Linked DNA regions of Kribbella sp. NBC_01245. The main gene of each other region encodes a partner of the protein of the gene in region 2 in a complex. Links are inferred from orthologs where the notes say so. Each region holds a gene or a part of one and is shown on either strand. Other genes may lie near its edges. The genes, in order: tig and rpsG.

Region 1 (3,134 bases), 3.7 Mb from region 2 along the record:
CGGCGCCGGCGGCCAGTTGGAGGAGTAGGCGGCGGCTGATGCGCGAATCGGTCATGGCAGGCCTCTCAGATGGACCAGGACGCCGCTGCGGGCGAGGAGGTGAACAGGTCGTCGCCCATCGGCGCCCAGGCGCTCCAGGAGCCGCCACCGAGGTGGTAGCGCTGCCACATCCGGTCGTCCGTGCCCAGGGCGAAGAGGTTGAGGGTCTCCGGGGCGTGCGAGGCGGCTGCGGGCGACTCCTTGAACCGCTGCGGCCCATCGAAGACGTACCAGCCGCTCCAGGCGCCGGCGGTGAAGCGGTACCAGTTGTGCCAGATCCGCCCGTCGGCCGATCGTGCGAAGGCCTCGAGATGGCCTTTACCCCACGACGTGGCCGCGGGCGCCGAGTCGAACAGGTCGTCGCCCATCGCGCGCCAGGCGCTCCACTGGCCGTTGCCGAGGTGGGCGCGCTCCCAGATCCGGCCGTCCTCCCCCAGACCGAAGACGTTCAGCTTCTGCGCGTCGAACGAGGCTGCGGCGGGCGCGTACTTGAACAGCTTCGTGTCGGCGGCAAACGCGTACCAGCCGCTCCAACCGCCACCGCCGAAGCGGTACCAGTTGTGCCAGATGCGCTTGTCCGTACCGGTGGCGAACACCTCGAAGTGGTCGCTGCCCCAGGAGGCCGCTGCGGGCGACGCAAGGAACTGCTGGTTGCCGAGCTGAGACCAGTTGCTCCAGCCGCCAGTGATGCCTCCGGAGTTCACGAACGCCCTGTTCTTGATACGGCCGTCTATGCCGAGCGCAACCACGTGGACGATCCCAGGGTCGTGGGAGGCGGCTCCGGCGCCGTCGCCCAGCTCACCGCGCAGGCTCTGCCAGCAGGTCCAGCCGACGCCTGCTGCCCACCACCGGTGCCAGAGGGCGTTGTCGCCGCCGCGGGCGAACAGGTCGAGGCTCGGGGTCGCCGTGGCGCGCTTGGGGGCGGCGGGCACCTCGGCAGCGGGGTGCATCGTCGTACTCATGGCTGGTCCTCTCCAATCGGCGTGGGCGCGACGGTAGGAGAGGACGCTGGCACTTCACTGGCGGAATGCAGAACAGCGGCCGCCCTGACCGGGCGACCGCTGTCTGGAGTGCTGTTGAGGTCAGGCCTTGACGGGCTCTTCCTCGGCCGGAGCCTCGGCGGCGGCGTCGGCCGGGTCGCCGTACGAGCCGTCGGGCTGCAGGGTCTTGAGCTCGACCACGTTGCCGGAGGCGTCGGTGACCTTCGCGTTCTCGACCAGGTGGGCGAGGGCCTTGCCGCGGACGACCTCGGACACCAGGCTCGGCACCAGGTTGTGCTCGACGGCGTGCTGGGCGAACTGGTCCGGGCTGACACCGGAACGCTGCGCGTGCCGGATGATGTGCTCGGTCAGCTCCTGGTCGTTGACGCTCAGCTCCTGCTGCTCGGCAACCAGGTCCAGCACGAACTGTGCGCGAATGGCGTCCTCGGACCGCTTCTTCAGGTCCTCGTCGAACTCTTCCTCGGTCTGCTCCTCGGTCTCGAGGAACTGCGCGAAGGTCATGCCGGAGTAGCCGAGCTGCTGCTCGAGGTTCTCCCGGCGGGCGGCGAGCTCGTCGGTCAGCAGACCGTCCGGCACCGGCACGTCGACCAGGGTGAGGATCTTCTCGAGCACGGCGTCGCGGGCGTCGCCGGCCTGCTCGAGGCGCTTGCCACGCTCCAGGCGGGTCCGGACGTCGGCCTTGAGCTCCTCGGCGGTGTCGAACTCCGAGGCGGTCTGGGCGAAGTCGTCGTCGAACTCCGGCAGCTCCTGCTCCTTGACGGCGGTGACGGTGACGTCGACCTGCACGTCCTCACCCTTCAGCTCACCGCCGACCAGCTGGGTGGTGAAGGTGGCCGACTCGCCGGCGGACAGACCGATCACGGCCTCGTCCAGACCGTCGAGCAGCTGACCGCTGCCGACCTGGTACGACAGACCGGTGGCCTGCGCCTCCTCGACCTTCACGCCGTCCTTGCTGGCCGACAGGTCGAGGGTGATGTAGTCCTTGTCGGCGACCGCGCGCTCGACCGGGTTCAGCGAGCCGAAGCGCTGACGCAGCGCCTCCACCTGCTCGTCGACCTCGTCGTCGCTGATCGCGATGTCCTCGACCTCGGCCTCGATACCGTCGAGATCCGGCAGCGTGAGGTCGGGACGGACCTCGACCTCGGCGGAGAACTGCAGGCTCTCCTTGTCGTTGAACTCGGTCACGTCGACCTCAGGCCGGCCGATCGCCTTGACCTGGTTGTCCTGGACGGCCTGCGAGTACAGCTTGGGCAGCGCGTCGTTGATGGCCTCTTCGAGCACCGGACCCCGACCGACCCGCTGGTCGATGACCTGCGGGGGAACCTTGCCCTTGCGGAAGCCCGGGACGACGATCTGCTGGGCGATGCTCTGGTACGCCGCGTCGAGGCTCGGCTTGAGTTCCTCGAACGGCACCTCGACGATGAGCCGGACCTTGGTCGGGCTCACGGACTCGACGGTGCTCTTCACGGTGGCGGTTCTCCTTGGTCGGTGACGCTGATCGGTACTGCGCTCGCGCAGCCGTTTACACGGCTTCGCAGAGGGTTTTGTCGGGGCGACAGGACTCGAACCTGCGGTCTCCTGCTCCCAAAGCAGGCGCGCTAGCCACTACGCTACGCCCCGGTGGCGACCGCACGAGTCTAGTGGACGCAGAGCCATGCTCGCGCCCACCCCCCTCGACCAATCGATTTGAGCGTCGCCCCGGCCATGTGGAATCATGGGCGACGCCTGCGGGTGTAGCTCAATGGTAGAGCCCCAGTCTTCCAAACTGACTACGCGAGTTCGATTCTCGTCACCCGCTCAACCGAAGGCCCCGGCCACCTGGCCGGGGCCTTCGTCATGCGCCGGCCGCCGACGCCACGATCCGATCAGCGGTCTCGTCGGGGGTGAGGGCCGCGGTGTCGAACCACCAGCCGGCATCGCCGAGCTCCCGCTTCATCTCAGCCTCGAGCCCGTCGTACCCCTCGAAGTCGAACCGTTCCCGTGGATCCCTGATCGTGTTTCGGTACTTGCAGACCTCGATGCCCGGCGTGAGGACAACGAACAACACCTCGCGCGGCGCCAAGGATTCGAGGAAGAAATCCAGCTGCTTGCGGG
Region 2 (3,248 bases):
TCTTGTGCGTGTAGTCGATCTTCTCGACCTTCTTCTTGATGGTCTCGCGGTAGGCCACCTGGGGCTTGCCGACGTTGGCCTCGACGCGGAACTCGCGCTTCATCCGGTCGACCAGGATCTCCAGGTGCAGCTCACCCATACCGGCGATGATCGTCTGGCCGGTGTCCTCGTCGGTCCGGACCTGGAAGGTCGGGTCCTCCTCGGCGAGCCGCTGAATCGCGACGCCCAGCTTCTCCTGGTCGCCCTTCGACTTCGGCTCGATGGCGACCGAGATCACCGGGGCCGGGAAGGTCATCGACTCCAGCACGACCGGCTTGTTCGTGTCGCACAGCGTCTCACCGGTGGTGGTGTCCTTCAGACCCATCACGGCGACGATGTGGCCGGCGCCGACCGACGCGATCTCCTCACGCTTGTTCGCGTGCATTCGGTAGATCTTGCCGATCCGCTCCTTGCGCCCCTTGGTGGGGTTCAGGACCTGGGTGCCGGTCTCGAGCTTGCCCGAGTAGACGCGCAGGAAGGTCAGCTTGCCCAGGTGCGGGTCAGCGGCGATCTTGTACGCCAGGGCCGCGAACGGCTCGGAGTCCATCGGCTTGCGGTGGACGACGACCTCGGGGTCCTTGACGTCGTGACCCTCGATGTCCGGTACGTCGACCGGGCTCGGCAGGTACGCGTTGACGGCGTCGAGCAGGGGCTGAACGCCCTTGTTCTTGAACGCCGTACCGGTCAGGACCGGGGTGATCTTGCTGGCCAGCGTGGCGCGACGGATACCCGCGACGAGCTGCTCCTGGGTCGGGGCCTGCCCCTCCAGGTACATCTCCATGATCTCGTCGTCGGCCTCGGCCAGCGTCTCGACCAGCTTGTCGTGCCACTCGGCGGCGGCCTCGGTGTGCGTGGCCGGGATCTCCTCGACCGTGTAGTCCTCACCGATGGTGGTCTCGCCACGCCAGGTCAGCGCGCGCATCCCGACCAGGTCGACGACGCCGATGAAGTCGGCCTCGGACCCGATCGGCAGCTGCAGCACCAGCGGCGTCGCGGCCAGCCGGTCGACGATCATGTCGACACAGCGCATGAACTCGGCACCGGTCCGGTCCAGCTTGTTCACGAAGCAGATCCGCGGCACGCCGTAGCGGTCGGCCTGACGCCACACGGTCTCCGACTGCGGCTCCACACCGGCGACGCCGTCGAACACCGCGACGGCACCGTCGAGGACGCGCAGCGAGCGCTCCACCTCGACGGTGAAGTCGACGTGGCCCGGGGTGTCGATGATGTTGATGGTGTGGTCTTTCCAGGTGCAGGTCGTCGCGGCGGACGTGATGGTGATGCCGCGCTCCTGCTCCTGCTCCATCCAGTCCATCGTGGCGGCGCCCTCGTGGACCTCACCGATCTTGTAGTTGATACCGGTGTAGAACAGGATCCGCTCAGTCGTCGTCGTCTTACCGGCGTCGATGTGCGCCATGATGCCGATGTTGCGGACCTTGCTCAGGTCGGTGGTGATGTCTACGGCCACCTCGGTGGTCTACCTCTCGCTTCTGTGGTGCAAAAAAGGGGTTCGGCTGGGGCCGGGTGTCCGGCCCCGACTCACCAGCGGTAGTGGGCGAACGCCTTGTTGGCTTCGGCCATCTTGTGCGTGTCCTCGCGACGCTTGACCGAAGCACCCAGACCGTTGGAGGCGTCCAGGATCTCGTTCATCAAGCGCTCGGACATCGTCTTCTCGCGGCGAGCACGGGAGTACGAGGTGAGCCAGCGCAGCGCGAGTGTGGTCGACCGGTCGGCCTTGACCTCGATCGGCACCTGGTAGGTGGCACCACCAACACGGCGGCTCTTCACCTCGATGCTCGGCTTCACGTTGTCGAGCGCACGCTTCAGCGTGATGACCGGGTCGGTACCGGTCTTCGCACGGGTGCCCTCGAGCGCGCTGTAGACGATGTTCTGCGCGATCTGCTTCTTGCCGTCGACCAGGATCTTGGAGATCAGCTTGGTGACGAGCGGCGAGTTGTAGACCGGGTCGATGATGACCAGGCGCTTCGGAGCGGGTCCCTTACGGGGCATTAGCTCTTCTCCTTCTTCGCGCCGTAACGGCTGCGAGCCTGCTTGCGGTTCTTGACACCCTGGGTGTCGAGGGAGCCGCGGATGATCTTGTACCGGACACCCGGAAGGTCCTTAACACGACCACCACGCACGAGCACGATCGAGTGCTCCTGCAGGTTGTGGCCTACGCCCGGGATATACGCGGTGACCTCGATGCCGCTGGTGAGGCGGACTCGAGCGACCTTGCGCAGGGCGGAGTTGGGCTTCTTCGGGGTCGTCGTGTAGACGCGCGTGCACACACCGCGACGCTGAGGAGAACCCTTCAGAGCCGGCGTCTTGTTCTTCGACACCTTGTCCTGGCGGCCCTTGCGGACCAACTGCTGGATGGTGGGCACCGCGTGGTTCTCTTTCTGTCGTCCGGTTCGGATTCTGCGCGCCTGACCCCCGCGGTCGGGTGTGTCGCGATGGCACAGTCCCTCACTTGAGCCGTAATCTTGGCTTTCGGCGAGAAGTCCGAGCCACGCGCACTGTCCCTTAGACGAGGGGCACGCATGACGGCCCGGGATAGCCCAGGCACGATCGTTAAGACTAGCGGCTGCCCCCAGCACGGTCAAAACAGAGCCCCGCTCGCACCATTAAGCCGGTGTCAGCACTGCTCGGAAAGATCGTGTGGACGTCGTTCATGCAGCCGTCCGGGCCAGTGTACCGGACCTACGGCGTGATCCGACCAGTGAGGAAGCCGGCCGCCACCTGAGCGTCTCCCGCGATGGCGAGCGAGTCGAAAGAAGCCCGCTTCCACAAGGCCAGATAGAGATCCCGGGCCGGTGCCGAGATCGTCGCCAACGCCTCGCCACGGCTCGCATCCACCCGCGGCGCCTGGCCGTCCACGGGGGTGAGCGTCCAGACGTCATCGGTGTCCGTGCTCACCACGGTCACCGGCTCGGTCACGGCGGGCGGGAAGCCCCGCACCAGCATCCGCGGCAGGAACACCCGGAAGGCCTCGTCCACCCCGTCGGCCGCCACTCGCGCCTCGATCGCCGGCGGACGGCCCGCCGTCTGCAGCACGTCGACCGTGTGGATGGTGGTCTCGTGCAGCTGCCGCCGGGGCCAGAAGCCCGCCACCTGTGGCACTGGGGCGAAATTCCAGCAGGGCGCCTCCGGACGGGCGGCCCGCATCGTGCTGACGAGGGCTTGCCCGGTTTCGGCGTACCAGTCGGAGA

Evidence for each region.
Region 1: the proteins of rpsG (region 2) and tig are in contact, whole or in part, in a crystal structure (PDB 3GTY), measured with the Thermotoga maritima proteins. The link is inferred for Kribbella sp. NBC_01245 from one-to-one orthologs. Residues at the interface, in WP_004081843.1 of Thermotoga maritima: Lys34, Lys52, Lys55, Glu59, Arg62, Gln63, Glu66, Asn67, Lys69, Val71, Arg95, Ala109, Lys110, Lys111, Gly112, Arg113, Pro114, Glu117, Glu121, Ile124, Ala125, Tyr127, Asn128, Asn129, Thr130, Gly131, Lys135, Asp139, Arg142, Met143; in WP_004081061.1 of Thermotoga maritima: Glu122, Val124, Val129, Leu130, Tyr133, Glu188, Gly259, Ile262, Tyr263, Glu266, Ser270, Glu273, Gln274, Glu277, Arg308, Gln311, Ile312, Ser315, Tyr316, Glu325, Arg329, Arg336, Leu363, Phe366, Trp367, Arg373, Leu377, Arg381, Leu384, Glu387.

The regions. Positions count from the first base shown.
Region 1 is NZ_CP108487.1:3,318,095-3,321,228, forward strand. Bases 315-3,134 are described here. They hold tig (trigger factor), read right to left. Parts: upstream 2,508-3,134; coding sequence 1,122-2,507; downstream 315-1,121. Other genes in these bases: OG394_RS14565 (hypothetical protein), read right to left, coding at 315-1,001; OG394_RS14585 (AAA family ATPase), read right to left, coding at 2,875-3,134. In the rest of the region: OG394_RS14560 (hypothetical protein), read right to left, coding at 1-55; more of OG394_RS14565, read right to left, coding at 66-314. UniProt on the Bacillus subtilis protein: Involved in protein export. Acts as a chaperone by maintaining the newly synthesized protein in an open conformation. Functions as a peptidyl-prolyl cis-trans isomerase.
Region 2 is NZ_CP108487.1:6,984,710-6,987,957, reverse strand. What follows is about bases 315-3,248. They hold rpsG (30S ribosomal protein S7), read right to left. Parts: upstream 2,050-3,248; coding sequence 1,579-2,049; downstream 315-1,578. Other genes in these bases: OG394_RS31900 (maleylpyruvate isomerase family mycothiol-dependent enzyme), read right to left, coding at 2,740-3,248; rpsL (30S ribosomal protein S12), read right to left, coding at 2,049-2,423; fusA (elongation factor G), read right to left, coding at 315-1,456. In the rest of the region: more of fusA, read right to left, coding at 1-314.